Regions from separate parts of the Streptococcus sp. ZY19097 genome, predicted to be linked through region 1. Evidence: predicted binding sites of a transcription regulator. Region 1 holds the regulator's gene; each other region holds the start of a gene.
What was found. Region 1 encodes HrcA, which represses chaperone genes, less so after heat shock. Its sites were predicted from a motif close to TTAGCACTCNNNNNNNNNGAGTGCTAA; they were not measured.
Positions count from the first base shown of each region.

Region 2: a site for HrcA is predicted at 7,964-7,990, ahead of ABZ559_RS05670 (ATP-dependent Clp protease ATP-binding subunit). Genes of this name have one in related genera too.
Region 3: a site for HrcA is predicted at 3,466-3,492, ahead of groES (co-chaperone GroES). Genes of this name have one in related genera too.

Region 1 is NZ_CP160400.1:2,110,873-2,121,435, forward strand. It holds gene ABZ559_RS10355 (mechanosensitive ion channel family protein) at 1-430, shown strand, start outside; gene ABZ559_RS10360 (TIGR01440 family protein) at 524-1,087, opposite strand; gene ABZ559_RS10365 (ECF transporter S component) at 1,089-1,559, opposite strand; gene ABZ559_RS10370 (bifunctional hydroxymethylpyrimidine kinase/phosphomethylpyrimidine kinase) at 1,546-2,313, opposite strand; gene truA (tRNA pseudouridine(38-40) synthase TruA) at 2,303-3,052, opposite strand; gene ABZ559_RS10380 (hypothetical protein) at 3,375-3,569, shown strand; gene dnaJ (molecular chaperone DnaJ) at 3,844-4,986, opposite strand; gene dnaK (molecular chaperone DnaK) at 5,617-7,446, opposite strand; gene grpE (nucleotide exchange factor GrpE) at 7,653-8,186, opposite strand; gene hrcA (heat-inducible transcriptional repressor HrcA) at 8,236-9,270, opposite strand; gene ABZ559_RS10405 (glucosaminidase domain-containing protein) at 9,418-10,002, opposite strand; gene ABZ559_RS10410 (M15 family metallopeptidase) at 9,999-10,563, opposite strand, start outside.
Region 2 is NZ_CP160400.1:1,101,001-1,111,563, reverse strand. It holds gene feoB (ferrous iron transport protein B) at 1-577, opposite strand, end outside; gene ABZ559_RS05710 (ferrous iron transport protein A) at 570-1,049, opposite strand; gene ABZ559_RS05705 (helix-turn-helix domain-containing protein) at 1,316-2,161, opposite strand; gene ABZ559_RS05700 (helix-turn-helix domain-containing protein) at 2,184-3,032, opposite strand; gene ABZ559_RS05695 (ABC transporter ATP-binding protein) at 3,183-4,766, shown strand; gene ABZ559_RS05690 (amino acid ABC transporter ATP-binding protein) at 4,941-5,675, opposite strand; gene ABZ559_RS05685 (amino acid ABC transporter permease) at 5,675-6,361, opposite strand; gene ABZ559_RS05680 (DUF1797 family protein) at 6,581-6,811, opposite strand; gene argF (ornithine carbamoyltransferase) at 6,876-7,856, opposite strand; gene ABZ559_RS05670 (ATP-dependent Clp protease ATP-binding subunit) at 8,108-10,408, shown strand.
Region 3 is NZ_CP160400.1:2,320,631-2,331,193, reverse strand. It holds gene ABZ559_RS11580 (DUF202 domain-containing protein) at 1-258, shown strand, start outside; gene ABZ559_RS11575 (ABC transporter substrate-binding protein) at 685-1,647, shown strand; gene ABZ559_RS11570 (ABC transporter permease) at 1,682-2,584, shown strand; gene ABZ559_RS11565 (ATP-binding cassette domain-containing protein) at 2,584-3,387, shown strand; gene groES (co-chaperone GroES) at 3,550-3,837, shown strand; gene groL (chaperonin GroEL) at 4,034-5,656, shown strand; gene ABZ559_RS11550 (hypothetical protein) at 5,864-7,504, shown strand; gene ABZ559_RS11545 (RluA family pseudouridine synthase) at 7,533-8,411, opposite strand; gene ABZ559_RS11540 (hypothetical protein) at 8,542-8,733, opposite strand; gene pbp2a (penicillin-binding protein PBP2A) at 8,858-10,563, shown strand, end outside.

The DNA of each region.
Region 1 (10,563 bases):
TATCGGTCTGGTTGAGGGGAATATTTCTAGTGTTGGCATTAGAACAACACAAGTACGTGGCTTTGATGGTACTTTACATTTCATTCCAAACCGTAATATCACAGTCGTTAGTAATAAATCTCGCGGAGATATGCGTGCTCAAATTGATATTCCTATTTACGCACATACTGATCTTGATAAAATGATGGTGGTCATAAAAACAGTGAACAAAGACCATTTAGAAGATTTTCCAGAAATTGTAGGTAGCCCAAACGTGCTTGGTCCACAAACCCTAAAAACAGGTCAATTGGTTTTTCGTATTGATATTTTTGTGCAAAATGGCAACCAAAGTAAAGTCTATTCCCAATTTTATCAGCTTTATCAAGAAGCACTTATTTCAAGTGGTATCCATTTACCAACAATCAATACAAACCCAATAACAAAGCTCTGATGATAAACCAGAGCTTTTTTCGTATCTTAAGAACCTGTATTCTGCAAGGGACATTTCCCATCAGCAACTAATTTCTAAATTTAATTATAGATATCAGAATTTACGGATGGGATCAGCGGCATAAGTCGCACGGACACCACCAATTAATTTTGGTCGGCTAGCTAGAGCAGTGACGTGCGCTCCTCCAAGCTGACGTTGAATGGGAACCAGCGGTACTTGAACACGTTTGATATGCATGCCAATGCTAGTATCACCGATATCCAGACCCGCCTGCGCCACAATTTCTTCAACCTCAACAGGGTCTTTCATGTATTTAAAAGCGGCAACTTGACCACTACCACCAGCATGTAAGTTAGGAAGGACGTTAACAATCTCTAAATCTTTTTCCTCGGCTAAGTCTCGCTCAACAGCTAGAGCACGATTGAGATGCTCACACCCCTGCACCGCTAGATAAATACCTCGATTACTCAACTCATCCAGAATAGTCTTAACAATTACTTCACCAATTTCTGTGCTACTATTTTTTCCAATCAGGCCGCCGGCGACCTCACTACTGGAGAGACCTAGAACAAAAATCTGTCCTTTTTTAATAGCAGAGCGTTCAATGATATCGACAAGAATAGCACGTGTCTGTGTTTCTAATGATTGTAAGTCCATCTTATCTCCTTTCAAAGCGTTTAAAGGCTAGATAGCTCAAATAACCGACTAACATGCCGTAAAAATTCTGTAGGACATTTCCCAAAATACCCGCCAGAGAGCCACCTAAACCATAGCCTAGCAATAGCGATCCAATAAAATACCAACCAACCATAACTATCGAAGCCAGCACCAGACCTAAAAATCGCTTACCGCCAATCCAACCAGCAAAGTACCCTTGTGCTCCATGAGCAATCAGACTGTGAAACATCCACTGGGGATAACCCGCCAACAAATCAATGAGAAAGCCTGCCAAGCCACCGACAATAGCTCCTTGACGACTTCCCAAATAAAAGGCCGTAAAATAAATTCCCGCATCAAGCAAGGTCAAAAAGCCTGTTGGCGTTGGTACCATCACAAAACGCCCCAAAATAACACTGAGAGCTGTTAAAACGGCTAATTGGCTTATTTCACGTACATTACTTTTCTTCATAATTTTGCTTAACCCCATAACGATCTGAATGTAAAATGGCTTGGTAGACAAAATCTTTAGAAATGCTAACCGCCTCAGAAACTTCTTTCCCCAGAACTAATTGACTAGCAATGCTAGACGCAAAGGTACAACCAGCCCCGACATTATTTTGTTTTAGTACAGGATACTCTAAGATATTGAATTCACTACCATCATAAAAAACGTCTACAGCTTTTTCTTGGCTAAGGCGATTGCCACCTTTGATAACCACGTTCTTTGCTCCCAATTCATGTAGGTAACGAGCAGCCTCTTTCATTTCATCCAAGTTTTGGATTGGTTTTTGAATTAAAAGCTCCGCCTCAACCAAGTTTGGTGTGATAATAGTAACATAAGGGAAGAATTTCAAGAGTTCCTTTCGCAAGGCTGATACTTCCACATCATGACTTTCTTTACACACTAAGACAGGATCAAGTACCACCGGAATGTCGGTGTGGGCTTTTACAAAGTCTAAGGCTAGCTCTGCAATGTCCACATTTGGCAAAAGCCCAATCTTAATACCTGCAAAAGGGACATCCTTGAGGCTTTCAAGTTGATGACTAAAAATAACGTTATCTGTTGCAAAAACTTCAAATCCCTTGTCCGTTATAGCAGTTAAACAAGTCACAGCTACAAAACCATGCAGATGATTGGTATTATAGGTTGCTAAATCTGCATAAAGTCCACCACCGCTAAAAACATCATTCCCAGAAATTGCCAAAATGTACTTACTTGTCATAAATTATCTCCTTTAAATAGAGCCCATTGCCCGATGCCGTAGGACCAGCTAGATTTCGATTTTTACTCTCAAGAACTGTTCGGATTTGGCTTACTGGCATACGACCGTTGCCAATTTTCAAGAGAGTTCCCACCATGTTTCTGACTTGTTTATAAAGAAACCCATTCCCTGTGAATGTAAATACCAAAAAACCTGTTTTAGCATCGCGTTCTACCGTTGCCCGCGTGATAGTGCGAACCTTATTTTCAACAGAAGATCCAGAAGCTGTAAATCCCGTAAAATCATGAGTCCCAATCAGGTCTTCAATCGCCTCTTGCATACTCATCAAATCCAAAGGATAAGGATAAGAGGTCGCATAGTTTCGCATCATAGGATTCTTGGGGCGACCGCTATCCACTAAAAATTCATAAGTTTTGTAGTGTTTGGTGTAGCGTGCATGAAAATCTTCCGTAACTTCCTCAACGCTCACCACATCAATATCCTCAGGGAGCTGACTGTCCAGAGCAAAGCGCAGACGTTCTGGATCACGCGGCTTGGACAAATCAAAATGAATGACCTGCCCATAAGCATGAACACCCGAATCTGTCCGACCTGCACCCTGAATTTGGACCGCTTCACCGCTGTTAAGCCTTTGCAAAGTTTTTTCAATTTCTTCCTGAACCGAGCGCACCTTAGTTTGACGCTGAAAACCAGCAAATAAGGTACCATCGTAGGAAATCGTTACTTTATATCTTGTCATAGGTTTATTTTAGCATTTCTTGAAAAGTTAGACTATCCTATTTATAACTTTCTGTCCCCAGACAATTCATTATACGTAAACACTTTACAGAAATAGTTTAAAAGAATATACTGGCAATAACAAAGAAATCGTAAAAAAAGAACATCACCTTTCAAATTCCTTTATTTCTTGAATCCAAAATTTTGACAGGCTTTAGAGATTGAAAAGAAAGCATTTATTTACAGTATTAAAAGCAAACCAGATACGAACAGCTACATTTCTCACCTACGGAATATTTAGGCTATAAAATGCTCTTAGTAAAATATCATTAAAGGAGGTTAAAATGATTAACATCAGTATTTATTTCATTATTTTATTAACATTGATTATCTTGACTGGGCTTATCATTATAACTAAATGCCACCAAAATATGAGTAAGCTTGCCATAATCCTGATTAGTCTCTTGCTCCTAATTTTATCTATCCCAGTTATATATGCCATTCTTTTTCTAATCTTTATTGGTTTTAACAGTCCATAAATTATTTTAGACAAAACAAAAGAGCCAGATGGCTCTCAGAATAATGTATACAAACCTACTTTTAACTGAAATAGAAGGGAGCAACAAAACGATATTTACCGTCGTGGTGAAAGTGGCTGAATAGCAGTAAAATCAGCCACTCGGAAGTTTTGAGACTTTAGACTCAAAACTTAGGCATGGAATTCCGTAGGAAGTCGCTACCGACAGCACCATCTAAGGGAAGTATCAAAAACGACTTTTTCTTCTATCTAAAAAGAGCCAGATGGCTCTTTTATTATTCTCCTTCAAAAGCATCTTTCATTTTATCAAAGAAGCCTTTTTTCTTTGGAGTTACAGCCTTGTCACCACCCGCAGCAGCAAAAACTCGAAGCGCCTCTTTCTGAGCATCATTTAGCTTAGTCGGTGTGACGATATTAACAGTTACATGCTGATCGCCCTGACCGCCACCACGGAGTTTAGGAGCCCCTTTGCCCTTAAGACGGAAGGTCTTACCTGTTTGCGTCCCAGCTGGAATGTTCATTTCAACAGGGCCGTGTACGGTCGGAATATCAACTGTATCTCCAAGAGCTGCCTGAACAAAGCTAATATCCATATTGTAATAAATGGTTGATCCATTACGTTCAAATTTAGTGCTTGGCAAAACATTTATGACGACGAAAAGATCGCCATAAGGGCCGCCGTTGAAACCAGCTTCTCCTTGACCTTGCAAGCGAATTTGTTGACCAGTTTCAACCCCTGCCGGAATTTTGACAGAGACTTTGTGTTTTTCCTTTTCATGACCTGTGCCATGACAAGTTGTACAAGGGTTCTTAATTTCTTTACCAGTTCCGTGACAAACATCACAAGTCACTTGACGACGCATCATACCAAGTGGTGTTTGTGTATCCACGTTGATAACTCCTTGACCATGACAGCGGCTACATGTCACAGGACTTGTACCGGGTTTAGCACCTGAACCATGACAGGTAGTACATTCTGCTTCACGGTTATAGGTGACTTCTTTTTCAGCACCAAAAATAGCCTCTTCAAAACTCAGATTAACACGGTATTGAAGGTCATCACCTTGACGTGGCGCATTGGGGTTACGCATACTTCCGCCACCACCAAAGAAGCTTGAGAAGATATCTTCAAAGCCACCGAATCCTGCTCCACCATCAAAACCACCAAAACCACCTGCTCCACCTCCGAAGCTACCATTAGCTCCAGCAGGCCCATATTGGTCATAAGCCGCACGTTTTTGTTCATCACCTAACGTTTCATAAGCCTCCTGAACATCCTTATACTTCTGTTCAGCACCAGGTTCTTTGTTAATGTCCGGGTGGTACTTTTTCGACATTCTTCGATAAGCTTTTTTAATCTCATCTTGCGAAGCGTCTTTAGAAACACCCAAACGATCGTAAAATTCTGTATTGTTCATAATGTAAGATATTAAGCCGTTAAGCGACTCAAAGAAAAATAGGAAACTGTACGACGATGCTTCGCATCTAGGTAAAGTTTATCTTTTTTCACAGAGTCGTAGGCGTATTCACTTGTACCAATTTAGTCATGCAAGAATACTACCTATTAACGACCGTGTTCAGTTACGAACACTTTCCTTTCTGTAAAAGTTAAGCAAAGTGAAAATAGGAAATCGGCAGAAAATCCTGATTTTCTAGATGATTTATCTTTTTCACACAGCTTTTAGGGCGGGTTCAATTCCTTTCGTTAAATAATAGACGAAACTCAGAAAGTAGCCCGTATTCAATTACGAACACTTTCCTTTCTATGAAGATATTAAGTCGTTAATCAACTCAAAGAAAAATAAGGAGTAAGAGGTCCAGTGGACACTTTCAGCCCTGTCGCACAAAAACAACGAGCGACAGGTATTCCTCAAAAAGTCTATCCCCAGACTTTTTGACTTTTCCACAGAGTCGTAGGCATATCACTTCTGTAAAAGTTAGAAGGGCATTTACCCAAAAACAGAGGCTGGGTTGCAACCTCTGCGTTTAGAATTATATTTCAAGCTTTCGAGTTTTAACCTTAACGTAAAATAACCTAATAGACCCACTTATTTTTCAGTAAACTCACCATCAACAACGTCATCACCATTGTTTGATGAATCAGTTGATTGTGCACTTTCAGAACCTGCTTGGGCTTGTTGAGTTGCTGCGGCTTGTTCATACATTTTAACAGCAAGTGCTTGTGCTTTTTCGTTAAGAGCTTCAAGTTTTGCCTTCATATCATCAAGGTTGTTAGCCTCTTGAGCAGCTTTCAACTCATCAAGAGCTGCTTGTGCTGCGTCACGTTCTGTGTCAAAGCCTTTACCTTCAGTTTCTTTGATAGTTTTTTCTGTGGCAAAGATAGCTTGGTCGACTTCGTTACGAAGGTCAACTTCTTCTTTACGTTTAGCATCAGCTTCTGCGTTAGCTTCTGCATCTTTCATCATTTTTTCAATTTCTTCATCAGTCAAACCAGAGTTAGATTGAATAACGATGTGTTGTTCTTTTTGAGTGCCAAGGTCTTTAGCTTTAACAGATACGATACCGTTTTTATCAATGTCAAATGTTACTTCGATTTGTGGGATACCACGAGGTGCAGCTGGAATATCAGTCAATTGGAAACGACCAAGAGTTTTGTTGTCAGCAGCCATTGGACGTTCACCTTGAAGAACGTGGATATCTACGGCTGGTTGGTTATCAGCAGCAGTTGAGAAGACTTGTGATTTAGACGTTGGGATAGTTGTGTTGCGATCGATAAGTTTTGTGAAGACACCACCCATTGTTTCGATACCAAGTGACAATGGAGTAACATCAAGAAGAACGACGTCTTTCACATCACCGGTGATGACACCACCTTGGATAGCCGCACCCATAGCAACAACTTCATCAGGGTTTACAGATTTGTTTGGCTCTTTACCAGTTTCGACTTTGACAGCTTCAACAACGGCTGGAATACGTGTTGAACCACCAACCAAGATAACTTCATCAATTTCTGACAAGCTTAAGCCAGCGTCTGAAAGTGCTTGGCGAACTGGTGTTTTTGTGCGTTCAACAAGATCACGAGTTAAGTCATCAAATTTTGCACGAGACAGGCTCATTTCTAAGTGAAGAGGTCCAGCAGCACCAGCAGTAATAAATGGTAGGCTGATTTGTGTTTGAGTCACACCAGACAAATCTTTCTTAGCTTTTTCAGCCGCATCTTTCAAACGTTGAAGAGCCATCTTATCTGTTGATAAGTCGATACCATTTTCTTTTTTGAATTCAGCAACTAAGAAATCAATAATCTTTTGGTCAAAGTCATCTCCGCCCAGCTTGTTGTCACCAGCTGTTGCCAATACATCAAAGACACCGTCACCAAGTTCCAAAATAGAGACGTCAAAGGTACCACCACCAAGGTCAAATACCAAGATTTTTTCATCTTTGTCAGTTTTATCAAGACCATAAGCAAGGGCTGCTGCAGTTGGTTCGTTAACGATACGCTCTACTTCAAGACCAGCGATTTTACCAGCATCTTTTGTTGCTTGACGTTGAGCATCGTTGAAGTATGCAGGAACTGTGATGACTGCTTTGGTCACTTTTTCACCAAGGTAGTCTTCAGCGTAGCCTTTAAGATATTGAAGGATCATCGCTGAGATTTCTTGTGGTGTGTATTCTTTACCGTTTGCTGAAACTTTTTCAGACGTTCCCATTTTTGATTTGATCGAGATGATGGTATCTGGGTTAGTGACTGCTTGACGTTTTGCTGCATCACCAACGATGATTTCACCATTTTTGAAAGAAACAACAGATGGAGTTGTGCGGTTTCCTTCTGGGTTTGCAATGATTTTGCTTTCTGTTCCTTCAAGAACTGCAACTGCTGAGTTTGTTGTTCCTAAGTCAATACCGATAATTTTACTCATGTGTTTTACCTCTTATTTTAGTTTTCTTTTTATTCATTCATAGTTTACCGTCATTGCAGACGAGGTTTTTCCATAGTTTTCGAGTAACTCTTGTCGCTTTAGCGACCTTAGAGTTACCGACACAAGGTTTGCCCAAGAGCTAGGAGCCTCTCGACGAAACGATTGGTTGCAAACGACTGTGCATGACATTTCGGTCAAGTTTTTGTTTAGTTATAAACCACCACCATTGCTGGCCTCAGCAAACGTTCGTGCAGCTTGTAACCCTTTTGGAGGACCTGTGCAATCGTATCTGCTGGATGATCATCATCAGCTGGCAAAGTTTGAACTGCCATGTGGAGATTGTGATCGAAACTTTCTACTTCAACTTCTTCAATACCTTCATCCTTGAGTGCTCGAACTAAGCTTTCTTGAACCATTTCAAGACCTTTTCTGACGTCTTCTGTCAAGCCTTCAACAGCAAGAGCACGCTCCAAGTTATCTAAACTTGGAAGGATAGCTTTAGCCAAGTCTTGTGAGCGGTATTTTTGCAATTGCTGACGCTCTTCATTGGCACGGCGTTGGATATTTTGCATTTCAGCGTGAGCACGAAGATATTTGTTTTCAAAATCTTCTGCTCGAGCCAAGGCCTCTTCTAATTCTTTGTTTTCAGAAACTTCTTCAACAGTTTCCTCAACAACCTCTTTCGCTTCGGTTACTGGAACTTCTTCCTGAAGATCTTCGTTTTTTACTTCTTCCGACACCTTGTGCCTCCTTGTCTTTTTCTTGATAAATTTCTTTAGCATGGTCGCCTCAATTCACCTCATAATGGTTACTGTTGAGGTAGCGGTAATAATCTCCGAGTTTCATAGCAAGTACCCGACCAATGACATTAACCAGACTGACACTCCTGCGATAATCCATATCAATTGGACCAATCAAGCTGAGAAGCCCAAATCCTCGATAAGGAATAAGGAATTTGTGCGTTAAAACTGTCAGATTCGCCAATGCAGCTTCCTTGCTATCAGCAACCTGAACAGTTGCCATCTCATCTTCTTTCAATGAAGAACGTAAAGCTAAGGCAACGCTTTGCTCATTGTCCAAAAACTGATAGGTTAAAAGATTCGCATATTCCAGAGATTGAACCTTCCCAGAAACAAAAACCGTTTCCTTAAAGAGCTCTGCAAAGATATAATCAAAAAGATTCAGCACATTATCCATCGTGGTGAAATACTTCTGCACAATTTGGGGGATTTCTGTCCGAAGCTTATAATGAATATCCATAACCGATCGTCCCAAAAAACGTTCATCAACAATTTCCTTTAGCGTGAGCAAGTCACGTGTCAAGAAATTTTTAGGAATTGCAAACTGAATAGTTGCTGGCCGTGACTCATCAAGAGTCATAACAGCCAGAGCATCGTGGTTAGACAACTGAACAATGTCAAAAGCAGTCAATTTTTGTCTAGCAGGCTCAACATCCAAAATCACCGCCACATAGCCAGTCATATCAGTCAATACTTGACTAGCTTTCTGGAGAATGTCTTCCAACTTGAAAGCTTCAAAATCGAAGGCTTTGATAACTTGATAGATGTCCTGTTCGTCAATGCTATCAAGACTCAAGGAATGTTCAACAAAGTATTTGAAACCTGCTGGACTTGGCATACGACCACTAGAAGTGTGGGCCTTCTCTAGTAAACCCAATTTTTCAAGCTTAGCCATATCATTCCGAATGGTGGCACTTGAAGAATCAATGGTTGCCTGAAGAGCTTTGGAGCCAACAGGCTCATGAGTTTGCGTAAACAAGTCCACAATTAAATTCAAAATATCATTTTGACGTGGCGTAATCATGGCCTAGCTCCTTTCATTGAATTAGCACTCTATTACCTTGACTGCTAATTTATGATTTCATTATACTCCTTTAAAAACTTCTGTCAAGGGAAAAACACAAAAAATTAGCACTCTTTTTAATTGAGTGCTAAAAATACATCTAGAGACCTATTTGTCATATCGTTCTAACTTATTATCCTTTATGACTTTACTTAATTTTGTGGCATAATCAGGATCACTAGAAAAGTAATATTCCTGCAAAGCCTTGGCATCATCTACGTATGTTTGACCACTAACTAGCTGCCGATAAAGTTCTTCATCCCAAAAACGACCATTTTTTAAAGCCAACAAATAGTCGTAAATTGACTCACTATAATTGGAATAAATAACAAAATCTTCCGACCTAGTTGCCCACCCTTTGCTACTGTAAATCTTTTGGAGAAGGGTTACCTTTTCCTGCCCATCCGATGCTTTTAAGGAAAATAAATTGTGATATTTCTTAGCTAACAGACTATTTCCATAATTTGTTTCTAGCGCAGCTTGACCTATAATAATAGATGGCTTTACTCCATAGGCCTTCGCAGCTTTTTGAACAATCGGAGCGATAGCCTTGATGAACTGTATTTGAGAAACAGAGGTGGTTTGAATGTCAGACGCCTGTCGTACCGATTGATGTCGAAATAAGGAAATAGTCAGCAATAAAAACAGAAATAGAAAAACTAAAGCAGTCTTTAAAGAAAGACGGGATCTCATTTACCATTCTCCTTCAATACATTTAAGTATTCTTCCAGTGAAAGGTTATGTTCAGTCATGTACTTAGCAGATTCAACTCCTACATATCGGTAATGCCAATCCTCATAGCCAATCCCAGTACTGTCCTGCTTATCTGACTCAAACCTTAAAACAAAACCATACTCTGGAGCTATCGCCTTGATTTGAGAAACGATTTCAGCATTACTCTCATTAAGAGAGTTAACATTACTCATATCAATAGCCAGCCCCGTTTGGTGTTCACTGGCGCCGGGTGGCTGAGAATATGTTTGAACCTTTTCCTCAGCAGCTTCCTGAGTGAGGCTCGGATCATTAGCAATTTCTTGCTGCACATAAGAATTGTACAGTTCTTGCTGATAGGCAACGCTACGATATCCAGAGATAAGTTTTTCATTTGGTTCAATAGCTCGCGCTGCAGCTAGGAAATTCGTTACATTCTCTGCAATCCGTGCATCAACTTGAACTCCTTCAACCTCTGCCAATTCAGGATTCATCTCTTCCTTAATATTATTTCGGTTGACCAAAACCAACTCCCAGTCACTT
Region 2 (10,563 bases), 1.0 Mb from region 1:
CTGGCGCTGAATCACCAAGAACCTCAATAATCTGGGCAATAGCCGCTTCAAACTTATCATCGTAAAGTGGAAATTGAATGCTATCAATAGTATCTTTGGTTGTCTGGGCAGCCATTTTGACCGCTTTATCCACTCCATAGCTTTTAACGGCACTGGTTGAAATGACTGGAACCCCTAATTGATAGGACAATTTTTCCGTGTTGATAGATTTTCCTTGACTCTTGAGCACATCACTCATATTGAGCGCAATGGTAACAGGAATCCCTGTCTCAATAAGTTGAGTCGTTAAATATAAGTTTCGCTCCAAGTTAGTCGCATCAACCACATTTAAAATACTATCAGCATGATTGCTGAGCAGGTAATCACGCGCAACCTTTTCCTCTGGTGTGTAAGGCGACATTGAGTAAATTCCTGGCAAATCCTGAATTTTAAGAGATTTGTCTTTTTTGACCGTTCCACTTTTACGCTCAACTGTTACTCCAGGCCAGTTTCCAACACGCTGATTGGTTCCTGTCACCAAGTTAAATAGACTGGTTTTTCCACTATTAGGATTCCCAATTAAAGCAATCTCAGTCACCTGTTGCCTCCTTCCTTGTTTTCACAACACTAATCATTTGCGCTTCAGATTTACGTAACGTTAATTCATAACCGCGTAAGCTAATCTCAATCGGATCACCCAAAGGTGCAACCTTTCGCAGATAAATCTTAGTATGACGCGTCAGCCCCATATCCATAAGACGACGTTTTGCCTCGCCAATAGCAAAAATTCCCTCTACATAGGCGGATTCTCCAACTTTTAGTTCTGATAATGGCAGAGCTTCCAGAATATTTTCCTCCTCTGTCACATCAATGTGTTTTAAAATAGATTGATCAAAAGCCAACCGACTGGCCTTAAGCATAATAATAGCGCTCGTCTTAGTTTTCGATACAATCTTCACCTGACTGCCAACCTTGACACCAAGATTGGACAAATGCCGCTGGCTTTCCTCTGGTAAATCAATACTGACAATCTTATAAGCCACCTCAGATTTGGCATCCAGTAAAATCAACTCATTAGCCTCCTTCGCTAGTCAACCCTAAAAATACTTTCAACGTCACCATTATAACACAAAAAAATACCCATTTTAGCAAAAAAATGAATATTTTGTGTATTTTATACATTGTTTAGAGTCGTTCTAAATAAATGTATGTGTTATTTAGAATAATTATAAATTAAACCAGTTTTCGTCTGAAAAGAAATAGACTAACAGTTTTTGATTTGATATCTACAATGAAAATACGCTGACCAAATCAACAATTTCTCCACAAAATCCTCTCATGAAACAATTTTTTCAAACTCTTCATGCCACTGCTTAGCCTCCTCCGCTGAAAATAATAAGGTAATAGCACTCAAAACTTGTTGGTGTTGCCTTTTTGCTTCTGATCTATCTTGCCACAAATAATCAAAACTTGCTTCCAATTCTAACAAGGCAAGTTTTTCATAGGCAAAATAGTGAGGTAGGGAAACCTGCTTTAAGTGATTTAATAAGGTCTGACTTAAACTCTTTTCTTTCCTAGAAAGCAAAACAGATAAGCAGTTCAAGAGTGTGTCATATTTAATTCTGTCTAAATTATTGCGTGGTTCAGAATTAAGTTCTTTTAGGATATCTGTGGCTAAAAGAGCTAGCGTATCTGCTGTTAAAAACGACACCACATTTCCCGATAAACCAATATCTAAATTCGTCCAATAATCTATCGAGAAAAAATAATCTGTTAACTCTGCAATGATTTCCTGATCTGGCTCTTTCCCCTGTAACTTAGCTAAGACAATAGCAATTGTCAAACTAATAATGTGGTAAATATATTGACCTTGACTTGAAACCAAAGTTTCAAAGACCTGCGTCAAAGAAAACAGTTCTTCTTGATTGCCATCAGCTATTGCTTTTTGTAAGTGATTGACTTGAGTGAAAAAGTCAGACTTGTAAAAATAATCCCACTCAAAAAATTCATTAACTTCAACAATCATATAACTCAACAGTTCTAAGAGTACATCGTTAGAAAGCATTGTTTTACCATTTTCAAAATCAGATATACTGGTTGCTGATCCTGCGATACTTGCCAACTGCTTTAAAGATAATTTACGTTGCTTACGAATAGCTCTAAATTTTTCTCTTGTTTCCATTTGCTTCCTTTCGGATTTCACATTAAAACTCATTGATAAACGCAGATTTAAAATCGGCATCCCATTCCTCTGCCAATCCTTTTAACTCAATAAACTCTAAAGTTTTCAAAACTTTCTGATGCAGATTCAGACCATTTGATTTATTTTTAAAACAATAATGATAGGCGGATTCAAGCTCCTTAAGATATAGACTCTGTAAGGCAAAATAATCAGGAAATTTAAGTTCTTCTAAAAGTGATAAAAATCGCCTGCTTTCAGCACTTTCGCCAATTTTGATGAGGTAAAAGATACAACTACCAATGCTGTCAACCTTAATACGATCAAGATTATTTCTAGGTGGATGATTGATACTAGCCATAATTTCATTCATAAAAATGGTTAATGTTTTTACATTAAAAACTGTTTTAGCCATATCCAACAAACTGATATCCACATTTGTCCAAATATCAAGAGAAAAGAAATAATCTCTCAGAGTTTCTATAACCCCATTATCTAAAGTTCGGTGTTGCAACTGGTGTATTTGGCATTGAATACATAAAGAAATAATCTTATCTATGGGATTGTTATTTCCTAACTGTTCAAACGCATGACAACATTTCTCTAGGGAAGCAACATCTTTTTCAAACATAGCCTTATTAAAATCATTGGCCAACTCTTGAAAGCTTTTATCCAATAACAAATCATTGTCGAAAAATTCATTATATTCAACTCGTAAATATCTCAACAGTTTAAAGAGATTATCATTAGATAAAGAGGTTTTTCCATTTTCAAAATCAGAAATACTGGCAACTGAACTAGCAACTTCTGCTAATTGTTTAATTGTTAAGTGACGTTGCTTGCGAATTAGTCTGAATTTTTGTCCTTGTTCCATAAAAACTCCTGTTCGGATTTCCGAAAATCCCTCATAAGTTGCCATTTCTCAATTATAATAAACTCACCTCAAAAATAAAAAACATGAAGGTGTTAAACTATTACATATTATAACACAAGAAATCACAACCTTAACCGAGGAGGGACAATCATGTTACAAAGTCTAAAATACCTAAAAAAATGGAAATTATATCTCTTTCTAATTTTTGCCTTGCTTTACTCCTGCCAAGGAGTTATTATGCCCATTATTATTCAGTTGGCTGGAAAGCTTGATTTAAATAATACTTATCAAATCGTTATTTTTGGTATTGTTAGTATCAGCTTATGGATCCTTGTTTATCTTTTTATGTATGTAGAAAATGTACTCCTGAGAAGTCTCATTAAGGATAATAATACTGAAATTTCTAAACAGATTTTAGATAATTACGCTTCTAAACAGATTTGTTTGACAGACTCAGAATTAACCTCCCTACTCACACAAGATTTAACAATATTCTGGCAAGATTGCTTGTTGTCTTTGCTGATTTTTCCAGTTTTTGGATCATCTATTATTGTCTCAATTATTTATATTATTTGGCAAAATCCTTTCGTAGGCACACTGTTTGTTATTGGTGGCTTATTGATGATTATCCCCCAATTTATCTTTAATAAAAAACTCAATAAAACAGGCCTCCTGCTTAGTCAAGCCAAGGAAGAAAGCTTGAAAAGCATTACTGACTTTGGAAAAGGGATAAATTCCATCCGGAGCAATCAGGCAGAAAGTGACTTTTCTAATCATACCTTAAACCAAATTAGAAATACTGAGCATCGTCAATTCCAATATTTCACCACTCATAATCTTGTCATGTTTTGGACTGGTCCTTTGAAAAGTTTGGGAATTATTCTTCCCTTTATCATCGGATTAACAATTACAAATCTACCTCTGACCACCTTAATTGCCATGATGACCGCTTCTACTTATCTGATTAACCCTCTACAACAATTGTTAGAGGCAAGTTCAAATTTACAATCAAGTCAAAAGATTAAAGAAAAAATTCTTCAGAACGCCCAAACTTATCCTGATGATAAACAGCTACAAATCAAGGAAGCATCTCACATTAGTTCACTTGAAATAACTCACCTTTCAAAGTCATTTCCTGAAAAAGTGATTGTCAAAGAGGCTAACTTAAAAATAACAGAAGGCGAACATGTTCTTCTTGTTGGAGAAAGCGGCAGTGGTAAATCTACACTTTTAAATATTTTAAGCGGTGAAGACCAAAATTACTCAGGGAACATCGTCTATACTAACAGGAAGAATTACCAACTAAAACCTAGTTACAATTTTATTTCTTTAATTCATCAAATTCCCTATATTTTTCAAGCTAGCCTGAGAGATAATCTAACACTTTATCAAAATTATAATGATGAACAACTTTTATCTATCTTAAAAGCCGTTGGTTTATCACAGGACTTTAATCAAAACCTAGACTACTACCTTGATGGACACAATCTTTCAGGCGGTCAAATCATGCGACTAGAAATTGCGAGAACACTTCTTCGCCAAAAATCAGTCATCTTAGCAGATGAAATCACAGCATCCCTTGATAGACATACCGCAAAGTCAATTAGAACTCTCCTCCATCAGCTCCCTAAAACCATTACCATCATTGAAGTTGCACACAAATATAATCCCGAAGATTATGATACTATCTATGAACTAAAAAATGCAAAAATAATAAAAATGAAACAAGGGTAACCTTACAGATGATAATTTCTTCTTAAAATATGTTAAAACCTTTGAACCTTTATACAAAAGCTCCTCGAAAACGTTTTCAATTTTTTGTTCTTATACAGAGCTATGCACAGAAGAATTTTCTCATTTCCCAGATACTAAAAAACCTAGGCGAATGGCCTAGGTTTTGAGGCTTTCTTACAAGACTTTGCTCAAGAAGTCCTTGGTACGGTCTTCTTTGGTGTGTTCAAAAACTTCTTCTGGTGTGCCTTCTTCAACGATGACACCGCCATCCATGAAGATAACACGATCTGCTACTTCACGCGCAAAGCCCATCTCGTGAGTAACGATAGCCATAGTCATACCTGATTTTGCCAAATCTTGCATGACTCCAAGCACTTCACCAACCATTTCTGGGTCAAGTGCCGAAGTAGGTTCATCAAAAAGCAAAACATCAGGATCCATAGCCAAACCACGCGCAATAGCAATACGCTGTTGCTGTCCGCCTGAAAGACTTGGTGGGTAAGCTTTAGCCTTATCCCGAAGACCAACCTTTTCAAGCAAATCATAAGCTTTTGCTTCTGCTTCAACCTTAGATAGGCCCTTAGTTTTTATTGGAGATAGGGTGATGTTATCAAGTACTGTCATATTTGGGAAAAGGTTGAATTGTTGGAAAACCATCCCCATCTTTTCACGCATTTTGAAAATATCATTTTTCTTATCAGTAATATCCACTCCTTCAAAGGTAATCACACCCTTAGTCGGAGTTTCAAGAAGATTCATGGTGCGAAGAAAAGTTGATTTCCCACTCCCTGACGGACCAATGATAACCACAACTTCTCCTGCTTTAATATCAAGGTTTACCCCTTTTAACACTTCATTTTTTCCAAAATATTTGTGAAGGTTCTTAATGGAAATAATTGTCTCAGTCATTAGTGTTTTCCTCCTTGAGCCATACGTTTTTCAAGAGATTTGAGTGCAAAAGACAGAACTGTTGTCAACATTAAATAGTAGAAAGCAGCAAATAAAAGTGGTTCAACCGTAGTATAAGTTGCTGTCACGACTGATTGGGCACCATTCCATAACTCCATAACACCAATAGTCTGCAAAAGTGAACTATCCTTGATAATGGTAATAAATTCATTCCCTAAGGCTGGTAAAATATTTTTCAGAGCTTGAGGTAAAATGACATAGCGCATAGCATTAACTGGACGAATTCCCAATGAATAAGCAGCTTCAAGTTGACCTTTTGGAACAGCTTCAATCCCAGCTCTGACAATTTCAGAAATATAAGCTCCGCTATTGAGCGAAATAATAATAATCCCTGGCAGTAATCGTGAAAAATCAAGATCAAGAACACCAAAACCAATAGTCGGAGCATTATTAAAATGCATCCAAGCAAAGGCAATCATAATTTGTACGACCATAGGTGTTCCACGAAAGACCCAGACGTAAAAACTAACAATCCAGTCTAAAACTTTGATATTGCTACGTTTAATCAAAGCAACTAATACTCCCAGAATGGTACCAAAGAAAACGACACAAGCCGAAATCATGACGGTTACGACGACACCGTAATTGAAATAAGACCAATAAGTTGGTAAAAATGAAAAATTCATAGTTATCTTAACTCCTCACGCTAGTAATTCAGCTAATTATAACACATTTTGCATAAAAATACCAACAGCCTTTTCTCAAAACCAAAAGAAAAAAAGCCAAACATGATGATCAGCTTTTCTTACGAGATTTTTAGACATTGCGACTAGCTATCCACTGCTATCTATGAAAAGATTATGCTACTAGATAATAGTCGGCAACACACTATTTCTCCGACCTCTTTAATAAAGCAAGTCGTAGATTTCCATTGCGATAAGGTCAATGCTATCAAATGAGTATGATTCACGAGCTTCAACGTCACGCAAAGTAAAGACAGGCCCATTATCTGGGTCATTACTGAAAGAAACTTCGGCAACCACAACACCATCTCGTTCAAAATTACGTTTAAGATTGCTAGCATCAGTCGTCATCAACTCCAGACGATTGATAATTCTCACCAAATGTGATTCCATATTATTCTCCTATTCGTTTTTTGTCTCCTCTATTTTAACACAATGCGGACTATTCGTCATCAGTTTAGAGAGATTTTAACGAATTATACATAATTGCCTTGATGGAATGCATGCGATTTTCAGCTTCTTGAAAAATAATAGAACTGTATTTTTGAAAAACTTCGTCAGTGATTTCCAGTTCAGCCAAACCATATTTAGCATAGATTTCTTGACCAATCTCAGTGTTAAGGTCATGGAAAGCCGGCAAGCAGTGCATGACAATGACATTTGGATTTTCAGTCTTAGCCAGCAGGTCAGCATTGATTTGATAAGGCAGTAGCAAGTCAATCCTTTCCTTGAAATCCACATCTTCTCCCATAGATACCCAAACATCAGTATAGAGCATATCAACTCCCTTAATTTCATTGATATCATCCGTAACAGTTAATTTAGCTCCTGCGTTGTGCTGCTCTGCCATTGCCACAATCTCAACCTCAGGCTGCAAATCAGTTGGTGCGATAATCTTAACGTTGACGCCCAAGATAGCTGAGGTTACTAAAAGAGAATTTGCCATGTTATTGCGACCATCACCGACATAAGCAATGGTCAAACCTTCCACCTTTCCAAAAACTTCTTTCAAAGTCATAAAATCTGCAATCATCTGTGTGGGGTGCCAAGTGTCGGTCAGTCCATTCCAAACAGGTACTCCAGCGTACTCAGCCAAGGTTTCCACATCCTCTTGCTTGAAACCTCGGTACTCAATCCCATCAAACATGGAACCCAAAACCTTAGCTGTGTCAACAACCGATTCTTTCTTCCCTAGCTGAATTTCGCCAGCACCAAGATAAGTCACATTCATTCCTAAGTCTTGCCCCGCAACTGTGAAGGCAGAACGTGTTCTTGTTGAGGCCTTTTCAAAAATTAAAGCGATATTTAAACCATCTAAATATTTATGCGAAATTTTTGCATTTTTGAGTTCCTTAAATTTCAATCCTAGATCAATTAATGCTTCTAGTTCTTCTTTGCTAAAATCAATTTCTTTTAAAAACGACCGATTTTTTACCATACTGTTACTCCTATACCGTGTAATAATATAATTTATTTTAGCATAATTATTCATTATGTCAAGAAAATTCTCCGAAACATTCACAAAAAATGTATTTTTAATGACTTTTAGCACTCCTATGGTGTAAGTGCTAAAAATCATAATCTTTTTACTTGATTTCTATATTCCTAGTGCTATAATAGAAGCATAAAGTTTGACTATATCTGACCAAACATCAAAAAGTCAGCTAATCACGAAAGGGGGATGCAGTTATGCTCTGCCAAAATTGTAACTTAAACGAATCAACCATACATCTCTATACTAATGTCAACGGACATCAAAAACAGATTGATCTTTGTCAAAACTGTTATCAAATTATGAAAACAGACCCAAATAATGCTATTTTGGGTGGTCTTGGCAATGGCTCACAAACCTCTTCCGAGCAAGCTCAAGCAGGGGGAATCAATCCTTTCTTTGATGATTTTTTCAACGATCTTAATAATTTCCGCGCTTTTAACGGTCAAGACTTACCAAATACACCACCAACTCAATCTGGAGGCAATTTCGGAGGAAATGGCGGAGCAGGTAATAACCATCGACCAAATGGACCTCGCCCGCAACAAGTACCCCAACAACCAAAAGGCCTACTAGAGGAATTTGGCATTAACGTTACTGATATTGCTCGCCGTGGTGACATTGACCCTGTTATAGGACGCGATTCCGAAATTATTCGTGTCATTGAAATTCTCAACCGACGTACTAAGAACAACCCAGTTCTCATCGGTGAACCTGGTGTTGGTAAAACTGCTGTTGTTGAAGGCCTCGCTCAGAAAATTGTTGATGGCAATGTTCCACAAAAACTCCAAGGCAAACAAGTTATTCGTCTTGATGTGGTTAGTCTTGTCCAAGGTACTGGCATTCGCGGGCAATTTGAAGAACGTATGCAAAAGCTGATGGAAGAAATTCGTAACCGTAAGGATGTTATTCTCTTCATTGACGAAATTCACGAAATTGTCGGTGCTGGCTCTGCTGGCGATGGTAATATGGATGCAGGAAATATCCTCAAACCAGCTTTGGCACGTGGTGAACTTCAATTGGTTGGAGCGACAACCCTCAACGAATACCGTATTATTGAAAAAGATGCTGCGCTAGAGCGCCGTATGCAGCCAGTTAAGGTTGATGAACCTTCTGTTGAAGAAACCATCACCATCCTACGTGGCATTCAAAAAAAATACGAAGATTACCACCATGTCAAATACAGTGACGATGCCATTGAGGCTGCCGCTGTCTTATCAAACCGCTACATTCAAGACCGCTTCTTGCCGGACAAAGCTATTGATCTTCTTGATGAAGCTGGTTCTAAGATGAATTTGACTCTCAACTTCGTTGACCCTAAAGATATTGACAAGCGCCTAATTGAAGCTGAAAATCTCAAAACGCAAGCCACACGTGACGAAGACTACGAACGCGCAGCTTATTTCCGCGACCAAATCGCCAAATATAAGGAAATGCAAAAACAAACCATCAATGAGCAAGATATACCTGTCATTACAGAAAAGACTATCGAAGCTATCATCGAAGAAAAAACCAACATTCCTGTCGGTGATTTGAAGGAAAAAGAACAATCACAACTGATTAACCTAGCTACTGATTTGAAAGCTCATGTCATCGGTCAAGATGATGCAGTTGATAAAATCGCCAAAGCTATCCGTCGCAATCGTGTCGGACTTGGTACACCAAACCGCCCAATCGGATCTTTCCTCTTTGTTGGTCCAACTGGTGTTGGTAAGACAGAATTGTCTAAGCAACTGGCTATTGAACTCTTTGGTTCTGCCGATAGCATGATTCGCTTTGACATGTCAGAATACATGGAGAAACATGCTGTTGCTAAATTAGTCGGAGCACCTCCAGGATATGTCGGCTACGAAGAGGCTGGACAATTGACTGAAAAGGTTCGCCGCAATCCCTATTCACTTATCTTGCTAGACGAAGTAGAGAAAGCTCACCCTGATGTCATGCACATGTTCCTCCAAGTTCTTGATGATGGTCGATTAACCGACGGGCAAGGCCGTACTGTCAGCTTTAAGGACACCATCATTATCATGACATCTAATGCTGGTACTGGCAAGATTGAAGCAAGTGTCGGATTTGGAGCTGCTCGTGAAGGGCGTACCAATTCTGTCCTTGGAGAGCTCAGCAATTACTTTAGTCCTGAATTTATGAACCGCTTCGATGGTATCATTGAATTCAAGCCTCTTAGCAAGGACAACCTCCTTCATATTGTTGACCTTATGCTTGACGATGTTAATCAACGTTTAGCTTACAATGAAATTCATCTTCAAGTAACAGATAAGGTCAAAGAAAAACTGGTTGATCTTGGCTTTGATCCAAAAATGGGAGCACGTCCATTACGTCGAACCATTCAGGATTACATTGAGGATGCCATCACAGATTACTATCTGGAACACCCAACAGAAAAAGAACTCAAGGCTGTCCTGACAAGCAATGGTAAAATTATCATAAAAGCAGCTCAAAAAGTTGAAAAAACAGAAGAGACTGTAACGACTGAATAAATTTGAGTTGGGCAAATCAGCCGTAATGACTTATTTTCCAACCACAAAATAATGTAATTGCCACAAAGCCCTTAACTAGGAGTGTCGTCTTAGTAAGGGCTTTTACTGTATTAATTTTCAAAGAGTAATGCAATATTGATTTATAACCTATTTTC
Region 3 (10,563 bases), 210 kb from region 1:
GAAATAAAATATCAAAAGCATATGATCGATAATCTTGGGAGATGGTTCAGTTTATTCTTCATCGTAGCAAGTGTCGGCGTTGTGCTAACCTACTTCTTCAAATCTAACAGACAAATGGCTTTTATCCTTGGACTTGTTCTAATTGTTCTTGGCATTTTAGGTATGCTTCTCTTTGGCTATGGTATTTACAAGGGGAAAAAGAATGTCACAAAAGTAATTGATGATTTTGAAACTAAACTCCACCTCTCTAAAAACTAAACTCAAACACCTGACAGTTAACCTTTCAATGTCAGGTGTTTCTTTGTTTCAAAATTTTCAGAAATTTCACAAACAATCTTGACAAGGTATAAAAATAAGAGTATAGTTAAAGTAACCGAAAACGAAGGAGATAGTGGTATGCTAATGCAAGCGCCAGCAAGTCGTCAAAAATTGAATCGTTACTATTACTTTAGTTTCTTTAGATAGACGTTTGTAGCCACTAGGATGCAAACGTCAGAGCTGTTTGTATCTATGAAGCTGAAGCATTTTACTGTTGGATAGCCGATTAGATGATAGGAAAATCTAAGGGGCGAGACTGTAAATGTATTTAGATAAATGCAGTAAGTAAACCGGCTAGATTTTCAGAAGTCTAGTCGGTTTTATTTCGTTAAGGAAATGAATTTAAAAGTAGAAGAGGAGACTACTATGAAAAAATTATTGAAAAGTGCCCTAATTTTAGGTGCCGCTAGTTTACTTTTGATTGGCTGTGCGTCAAAAAAAGACAGTACAGCTTCAAGCGATGCCAAACATATTGGAATTTTACAATATGTAGAGCATGAGTCCCTGACAGCTGCACGCAAAGGGTTTGTAGCTGAGTTAAAAAAATTAGGCTACAAAGATGGCGATAATATCGTAATTGATTATGAGAACGCCCAAGGTGATCAATCTAATTTACAGACCATTTCTGAAAGCTTGGTCAAAGATAATGATTTGGTTCTTGGTATTGCAACCCCAGCTGCGCAGAGTTTGGTTGCGGCTTCAAGTGATGTTCCGATTCTATTTACGGCAGTAACAGATCCAGTATCTGCAAAGTTGGTTAAATCTATGGAAAAACCTGGAGGTAATGCCACAGGAACTAGTGATATGTCACCAATTGACAAGCAGGTTGAATTACTCCAAAAAGTTATGCCAGATGTGAAGAAGGTTGGAATTATGTACACTACCAGTGAACGTAATTCAGAAGTTCAGGTGGAGGAAGCTAAGAAAGCCTTCAAAAAGGCTGGCATTGAAACATTGGTAAAGGGGATCTCCTCAACCAATGATGTTCAAGATACTGCTAAAAGTTTGATGAATCAAACAGAAGTGCTCTTTATCCCAACGGACAATACCATCGTAAGTTCTATCACTCTCATTACCGACCTGTCTAAAGAAATGAAGATTCCAGTTGTGGGGGGTTCTGCAGACGTTGTTGAAAAAGGTGTGCTTTTCTCTTACGGGGCTGATTATGAAGAACTTGGTCGCCAAACAGCGGATCTAGCAGTCAAAATCTTAAAGGGTAAAGAACCAAATCAAGTGGCTGCGGAGTACCCGAAGGCTTTGAAAGTTGTTGTTAACGAAGATATGGCGAAAACATTAGGAATTGATGTTAGCGGAATTAAGGAAGAATAAAAGAGATAACTAATTTACAGTTTAGAGGAAATAAATGATAGATATTGTATTATCAAGCATTTCACAAGGCTTGTTATGGTCGATTATGGCCATTGGTGTATTTTTAACGTTTCGTATTTTGGACATTGCGGACCTGTCAGCAGAAGGCTCTTTTCCTATGGGAGCAGCGGTATGTGCTCTCTTGATTGTCAATGGATACCATCCTATTGTGGCCACCTTGGGTGGTATGGCAGGTGGCATGTTAGCTGGAGTGGTTTCAGGCTTTATGCATACTAAGATGAAAATTCCAGCACTATTGACTGGTATCATCACCCTAACGGGGCTTTACTCGGTCAATTTGCTCATTCTTGGACGATCTAACGTGTCTCTTTCAGGAGAAACAACTCTGGTCACCTTATTGACAGATAGCGGTCTGACTAAGACAAGTGCAGTGCTTGTTATTGGTGCTGTTTTCGTAGCCTTAGTTGTCCTATCTTTAATAGTTTTGCTTAATACACAGTTGGGTCTTGCACTCCGCGCAACGGGAGATAATTTAGAGATGGGAGAAGCCAATGGGATTAAAGTGGATCGGATGAAAATTTTAGGCTATATGCTATCCAACGGTTTAATTGCACTTTCAGGAGCTCTTTTGGCCCAAAATAATGGCTATGCAGACCTTAATATGGGGGTTGGAACCATTGTTATCGGACTTGCCTCAATTATCTTGGCGGAAGTGATTATCAAATACCTACCATTAGGCAAACGTCTTTTATCTATTGTCCTGGGTGCTGTACTTTATCGCCTTATCATTGTTATCATCTTAGCTATGAATGTGGATGCACAAATGATTAAATTGGTATCAGCTATCCTACTTGCTGTGATTCTATATATCCCAGAAATTCGTAATTTCCTAAATATCAAACCATCTAAAAATCTAAGTATGAGAGGTGACAAGTAGTGGCTTTGCTGACATTATCAAACATTCATAAAACCTTTGAAAAAGGAACAGTTAATGAGAACCATGTTTTGTGCGGTTTGAATTTGGAAATTGAGCAAGGTGATTTTATCTCCGTCATTGGTGGGAACGGTGCTGGGAAGTCAACCCTCATGAACTCAATCGCAGGTGTTCTGAAAATTGATGAGGGAGATATTATCTTAGAAGGACAGTCAATCAAGAACTTCTCTGTTGATGTACGCTCAAAAGATATCAGTCGTGTTTTTCAGGATCCCCGCATGGGAACGGCTACCAATCTTTCTATTGAGGAAAATATGGCGATTGCTTACCGACGTGGTAAGAAGCGCAGCATTTTCAAAAAATCAATCACTGAGTCAGAACGTCAGATTTTCAAAGAATCCTTGACCGAGCTGGGCTTAGGACTAGAAGGGCGCATGAAAACAGATGCTAATTTTCTTTCAGGTGGTCAGCGCCAAGCTTTAACTCTAGCTATGGCGACCTTGGTTCGTCCCAAAATACTCTTACTTGATGAGCATACAGCAGCCCTTGATCCTAAAACCAGTGACATGGTCATGGGCTTGACCAAGAAAGTAGTTGAAGAACAAAAACTCACCACCCTTATGATTACCCACAACATGGAACACGCCATTGAATACGGTAATCGTCTGGTTATGCTCTATCACGGGAAAATTGTCGTGGACGTCAAAGGCGAAGAAAAGAGAAATCTCACTGTTGCGCAGCTTATGGACCTCTTCCATAAAAATAGTGGACAAGTGCTAAATGATGATGCTCTGGTGTTAGGATAAAAAATAAAACTTTACCGCTTGGTAGAGTTTTTTTCTTGACTATTTCTGACCAAGTGATAGAATAGTCTTTGTAAAACATTAGCACTCAACGTTAAAGAGTGCTAATGCAGGTAGTGAGTTAACAGCGCTGCTATTTCAAAAGAATATAATGGAGGAATCAAGATGTCATTAAAACCATTAGGCGACCGTGTTGTCGTGACATTTAAAGAAACAGAAGAAAAAACAAGTGGTGGTTTTGTGTTAGCCGGAAACAGCCATGAAGCCACAAAAGTTGCCCAAGTCCTAGCTGTTGGTCAAGGTATTCGAACCTTGACAGGTGATTTGGTAGCTCCAAGCGTCGCAGTCGGTGACACTGTTTTGGTTGAAAACGGATCAGGTCTTGATGTCAAAGATGGCGAGGCTAAAGTTACCATTATTCGTGAAAGCGACATTTTGGCTATTGTAGATTAAAGAAGTGCTAGAAGACGTGAGCAAAAGCCTAAAAAATATTTTTAGCTTTGTTGACTAAACAGAGTTTTTGGGAATTGGTTTCTATAAATTGATCCTGATTTGCTAAGACTAGACTGGTGTCTGTAACAAGGCAAATAAAATGGAAAACTTATTACATTCTAGAGCTTAGAAGAAGTTCACAAAGAAAGGAATAAACATGTCTAAAGATATTAAATTTTCATCAGATGCACGCGCAGCTATGGTGCGTGGAGTTGATATTTTGGCGGATACCGTCAAAGTAACCTTGGGCCCTAAAGGACGCAACGTTGTTTTGGAAAAGTCATTTGGCTCACCACTAATTACCAATGACGGGGTTACCATTGCCAAAGAAATCGAATTGGAAGACCATTTCGAAAATATGGGAGCAAAATTAGTTAGCGAAGTGGCTTCAAAAACCAACGATATTGCTGGTGATGGAACGACAACAGCTACTGTCTTGACTCAAGCCATTGTGCGTGAAGGTCTAAAAAATGTGACTGCTGGAGCTAACCCTATTGGAATACGTCGTGGGATTGAAGCAGCAGTTGCGGCAGCGGTCGACGAATTGAAAGCTATCGCTCAACCGGTTGCTAACAAAGAAGCCATTGCTCAAGTTGCTGCGGTATCATCACGCTCTGAAAAAGTTGGTGATTACATTTCAGAAGCCATGGAAAAAGTCGGTAATGACGGTGTTATTACTATTGAAGAATCACGTGGTATGGAAACAGAACTTGATGTGGTAGAAGGTATGCAGTTTGACCGCGGATATTTGTCACAGTACATGGTTACGGATAATGAAAAAATGGTTGCTGACCTTGACAATCCATTTATCCTGATTACAGACAAGAAAATCTCAAATATTCAAGAAGTCTTGCCACTATTAGAAGAAGTTCTTAAAACAAGCCGTCCGCTTCTGATTATCGCTGATGATGTTGATGGTGAAGCCTTGCCAACGCTTGTTCTTAACAAAATTCGAGGTACTTTCAATGTTGTAGCTGTTAAAGCTCCAGGATTTGGTGATCGCCGTAAAGCCATGCTTGAAGACATTGCTATTTTAACAGGGGCAACAGTCATCACAGAAGATCTTGGCCTTGAATTGAAAGATGCCACAATGGCGGCGCTTGGCCAAGCTGCTAAAGTTACTGTTGATAAGGATAACACTGTGATTGTTGAAGGAGCGGGTGAAGCCGATGCAATTGCCAACCGCGTGGCTTTGATTAAATCTCAAATTGAAACGACAACATCAGAATTTGACCGTGAAAAACTCCAAGAACGTTTAGCTAAATTGGCTGGCGGTGTGGCCGTTATCAAAGTTGGTGCCGCTACTGAAACTGAATTGAAAGAAATGAAACTTCGCATTGAAGATGCTCTAAACGCAACGCGCGCAGCTGTTGAAGAAGGCATTGTTGCTGGTGGTGGGACAGCCTTAGTCAATGTCATTGGTAAGGTTGCTGAGCTTGATGTGACTGGTGATGAGGCGACAGGACGTAATATTGTTCAACGTGCTTTGGAAGAACCTGTTCGTCAAATTGCTCTCAACGCTGGTTATGAGGGCTCTGTTATCATTGAGAAACTTAAAAATAGCCCTGTCGGAACAGGTTTCAATGCTGCCAACGGTGAATGGGTAGATATGGTAGAGGCTGGTATTATTGACCCAGTTAAGGTAACTCGCTCCGCTTTGCAAAATGCAGCCTCAGTTGCTAGCCTTATTCTAACAACTGAAGCGGTCGTGGCCAACAAGCCAGAACCAGCAGCCCCAGCTGCTCCAGCTATGGACCCAAGTATGATGGGTGGCTTCTAAAACAAGAAAAATTTACTAACCTGCTCAATAGAGTGGGTTTTTATTGTTGTAAGGGCTGGGTTTGATTTCTTGCTAAAGGTTCAAAATGGTGAAAAAATTAATCATAGATTCTTATAGTCTCTTTCTGATAGTATTTGGTCTAGACTTGACTTTTTGATATAATGAAAATGTAAACGATTTATCAATTGATTAGGAAGGGAGAGAGCTATGGAAAAGTTAAAGAAAACAATGAAACAAAAAAAGTTTTGGGTACCTACAGCCGTTCTGAGTTTACTTTTGTTGATTTTTGTCATTTGGGGTAGCTTTTATTATTCCAAATTCTATGCGATTGAGCGTTATGTGGCAGCCTATCAGGCTTCGGGTAATACTTTTGAAAATATTAAGGGTTATTTGGTTTGGTCGGATACAGGGGAGCAGGTGACGAGCGATGAAGCCAAGTACACAAACTTTACAGCGTTAAATCACTCAGAAGCGAAGCAATTGACCAAGGAGTTACAGGCGGCCAATGCATCTGCTGAACGTTTTGTCAAACGTGTTGGTAATCGTTGGTTGATATTTCCTGATTATAAGATTGCTCTCAAACCCTTGAGCTTGAATATCAAAACCAACGTTGATAAGGTCGATATTTTGCTTAATGGGAAGAAAGTGTCCACATCTGACTCGGATGACTACAATGTTACCGTTGATCGTCTACCTGTGGCGGACTACATAGCTAGCATTTCAGGCCTTTATAAAAATAAAAAACTTGAACTAAGTAAGGTTTTCGATGGAAAGAATACGATTTTGGATTTGACGGTGACTTTCAAGAGTTTTACGGTGACTAGTAATCTGCTTGACGGAGACTTGTATTTTGATGATACACGAGTAGCCACCCTATCTGATGGACGCTGTGAGGTAGCTGATTATCCGCTGACCAATTCGGCGCAGGTCTATGTCAAGAAAACTTATTCAGATGGTGACATGAACTCTAATAAAAAGACTTTGTCTGATATTGCTGATGGAGCAACTGTTGAACTCAATGCGGAAGGCTTGTTAACGGAAGAATCCGCAGGTAAAATTCTTGTGTCTGCTTTTGATCAGCTCATTGCCTACCTCAATCAAGGTCAAGATCCAAGCGGGCTATCTAGTGTTTTTGAAAGTGGCTCAGCGAATGCCTTTTACAAGGGACTGAAAGAAAGTATTGCCTCTAAAATGCAGACAGATAAGCGTACAGCTACTAGTCTCACGATTCCTAGCATTTTGCTAAATGCAATGACACAAGTTGGCAAGGATTCCTATGTAATAGATTTTTCAGTTCGTTATGATTTTTATTATGATAAATCAACGGACATTGTCAACAATACCCAAGGTGATATCATTCAGGACTTATCTGGACAGTTGACCCTCAAAAAGTCTGGTCAAAACTATCTTATATCACAGTCTGGTCAGAAGGCTATTACAGTAGTTAAGGAAGATAATCAAGTCAAAGCAATCAGTGTTTTCCCAGAAAAGTTATTGGGAAGCTGGTCGGGCAAACATGATGGTGCCCTGGTTTCTATGTCCTTCAAAGCAGACGGCAGTGTGAGTACGACCATTGATTATATTGATGACAAGTTGACAGATACAACTCATACGGCAAAGGTGACCAAACTTGAAGAAAAGAATAATGGTCTTTATCGTTATCTCTACGATGACGGTACCGATGTTTCGGCATTTGTAACTGGAGGAATTGGCGGCGTTGGTGTTAAATATGCCTATGGTGTCAAAATAAATGGTGATACGATTACTCCAGTCATTTGGCAAACGGGAACAAATCAAGAGTTTGATTATAGCCATCCACTAGAAGGTATAACGCTAACGAAACAATAACTTTGAAAGAATGAAAATAACTCCCATATCAAGGAGTTGTTTTCATTTTTTTTAAATGTGATTCAAAAGTTTGAGATGGAGCTGTAACCATAACTTTTTCAAGAGTAAAAGGGTGGGTAAAACTGAGCATGTGAGCATGGAGCATAAGTCTAGGAGCTTTGACCTGACTGTAAAGAGGATCGCCGATGATAGCAAAGCCATGATGGGAAAGGTGGACGCGGATTTGATGAGTGCGTCCAGTTGCCAACTGACAGTTGACCAGACTGGTTTTTGAAAAGGTCTTGAGACAGTCAACGGCGGTTAAAGCGGTCTGACCATTTTTTTGATCAACAATGCGTTTTCTACGATCGTGGCGATCACGACCAATTTTGTCGCGGAAAACTTGATGTTTTGGTGTAAAAATTCCTTCAGTCAGTGCCCAATATTGACGGGTAATATCTTTTCTTTCTAAAAGACGATTAAGAATGGGGAGAACAAAAGGGTTCTTGGCGAACATGACTGCCCCGCTCGTTTCTAAATCCAATCGGTGAATCACATAGCAAGTCTGACCAACAAAGGCTGAGACATGATTGAGCAGAGCGATTTCATTGGGTTCATTGCCGTGTGTTTTCATGCCTTCGGGCTTGTTAACCACAATAAGGTGTTCGTCCTGATAGAGACAGTCCACTAGTGTAGCATTTCCAAAAGGAATAGACTTCTCGGGATAATCTTCTTCGTCAAATATCAATTCAATACAGTCACCCTTGTGAACTAAAGTCTGCCAATTGACGTTTTGACCGTTGATAAAAACGTGTTTTTTGGTGCGCAAAAAATGACGAATTTTTCGTGGAATCAGAAAATGTTCTTCTAAAAGCATTTTGACCGTTGCTGTGTCATAGGGGTTGTTTAGGTTAATACGAAATGTCATAGGATTATTATACCAAACTTCAGCGGGAATAGAAAAAACAACTCCTGACCCAAAGTCGTTGAGTTGTTTTGTGTTGTATACCGAACTAAAAAGGTTTTAAAAGCTTTTTAGTGGTATTGGAGATATTTGTTTATCTTTCCTCTTTTAACCAATCTTGATACTTCTCTAAAAGATTGACTGCCATTTGGGATGCGATGGCAATTGAAAAGGCTTCTGTACCTTCAAATTCTTCAGGAGCAATTTCAATTCTAGTTTCATCGTAAATAGCTTTCAAGCTTTCTCGTGATAAGGTTTTTTTGAAAGCCTCAAATTCTTTATTCATATAGGAATTCTCCCTGATTGATTATTTTTACTCTCATTATAACATAATTTATTTGAAAACGTTCTACTTTACTGTGTAACTTTTATTTTATGAAGATTTTAAGAGAAATTGTTATAATGAAAGCATGAAAGTATTTGATTTTCTTAGAGATAAATTTAAGATTTTAAGACAAAGAGCCAAAAATGTAGAAAAGAAAAGCAATGATGACTCACTGAATGAAGATTTGGAGCCAATCCAATCAAGGCGCTACCAACGAAGCAAAGGTCATCATGAGCAGGCAAAAAATCGCCCGAAGTGGTTAAAAAAAGTAGAACGTTTTGTCCCTTCTCCTAAAAATCCAATTCGCAGATTTTGGCGTCGCTATCGTATCGGAAAGATTTTACTTCTTTTAGCCAGTGTTGGTGTACTGACAATAGGATCCTATCTTTTTTACATTGCTAAGTCAACCAATGTTTCTGATTTACAAGATGCCCTCAAGGCAACAACTGTAATCTATGATAAATCGGATCAGCAAGTTGGTTCCTTGTCTGGACAAAAAGGTACTTATGTTGAACTGGATGCAGTCAGTGATTATATGGAAAAAGCAGTTGTCGCGACTGAGGATCGCACATTTTATGAAAATTCTGGAATTAACTATTCTCGTTTTTTGTTGGCCGTATTTACTATGGGGAAATTTGGCGGAGGGTCAACGATTACTCAACAATTGGCTAAAAATGCCTATCTAAGTCAAGAACAAACAGTGACACGTAAGGCTAAGGAATTCTTTTTAGCACTAGAATTGACGAAAAAGTACAGCAAAAATGAGATTTTGACTATGTACCTTAATAATGCTTATTTTGGGAACTCGGTCTGGGGCATTGAAGATGCTAGTCTTAAATATTTTGGCGTTCACGCAGCTGATCTAACAATTGAGGAGTCAGCTACTTTAGCAGGTATGCTTAAAGGACCAGAAATCTATAATCCCTATTATTCTGTAGAAAATGCAACTAATCGCCGCAATACTGTTTTAAAAGCAATGGTGGATGCTAAAAAAATTACTCAACAAGAAGCTGATGCAGCGTCACAGGTAGATATTACCAGTCAATTAAACGATGCTTACACGGGTAGCTCAGATGACTATCAGTACGCCTCTTATTTTGATGCAGTTATTCAAGAAGCCGAGAAAACCTATGGCATTTCTGAAGATGATATTGTTAATAACGGTTATAAAATTTACACAGAACTAGACCAAAATTACCAAGCCAATATGCAGGCAGTTTTTGACAATACTTACAATTTCCCTGTTTCTGATTACGATGGACAAAGTGCCCAGGGAGCAAGTGTTGCTATGGATCCAGCAACGGGAGCTGTTCAAGGTTTAGTTGGGCGAGTAAGTTCAACCGCATCGCCATTTCGTAGCTTTAACTATGCAACCCAAGCTTCACGGAGTCCAGGATCAACTATCAAACCGTTGGTTGTTTATTCGCCTGCGGTGGCCTCAGGCTATGACATTACTACGCTATTGCCAAACACTGTTAGGGATTATAACGGTTATGCACCAAGTAATTATGGAGGAATTGAGACAGAAGATGTTCCTATGTATCAAGCTTTAGCCAACTCTTATAATATTCCAGCAGTGTATTTGCTAAATGAGATGGGTATCAGTAAGGGAATAAGTTATGGTAAGAAATTTGGGCTTAGCATGGAAAATGTTAAAAACGAATTAAGTATTGCTCTTGGTGGTGGCATAACAACGAATCCGTTAGAAATGGCACAAGCTTACTCCACTTTTGCTAATAAAGGAATTATGCCAACAGCTCATCTTATTAGACGGATTGAAAATGCCAGCGG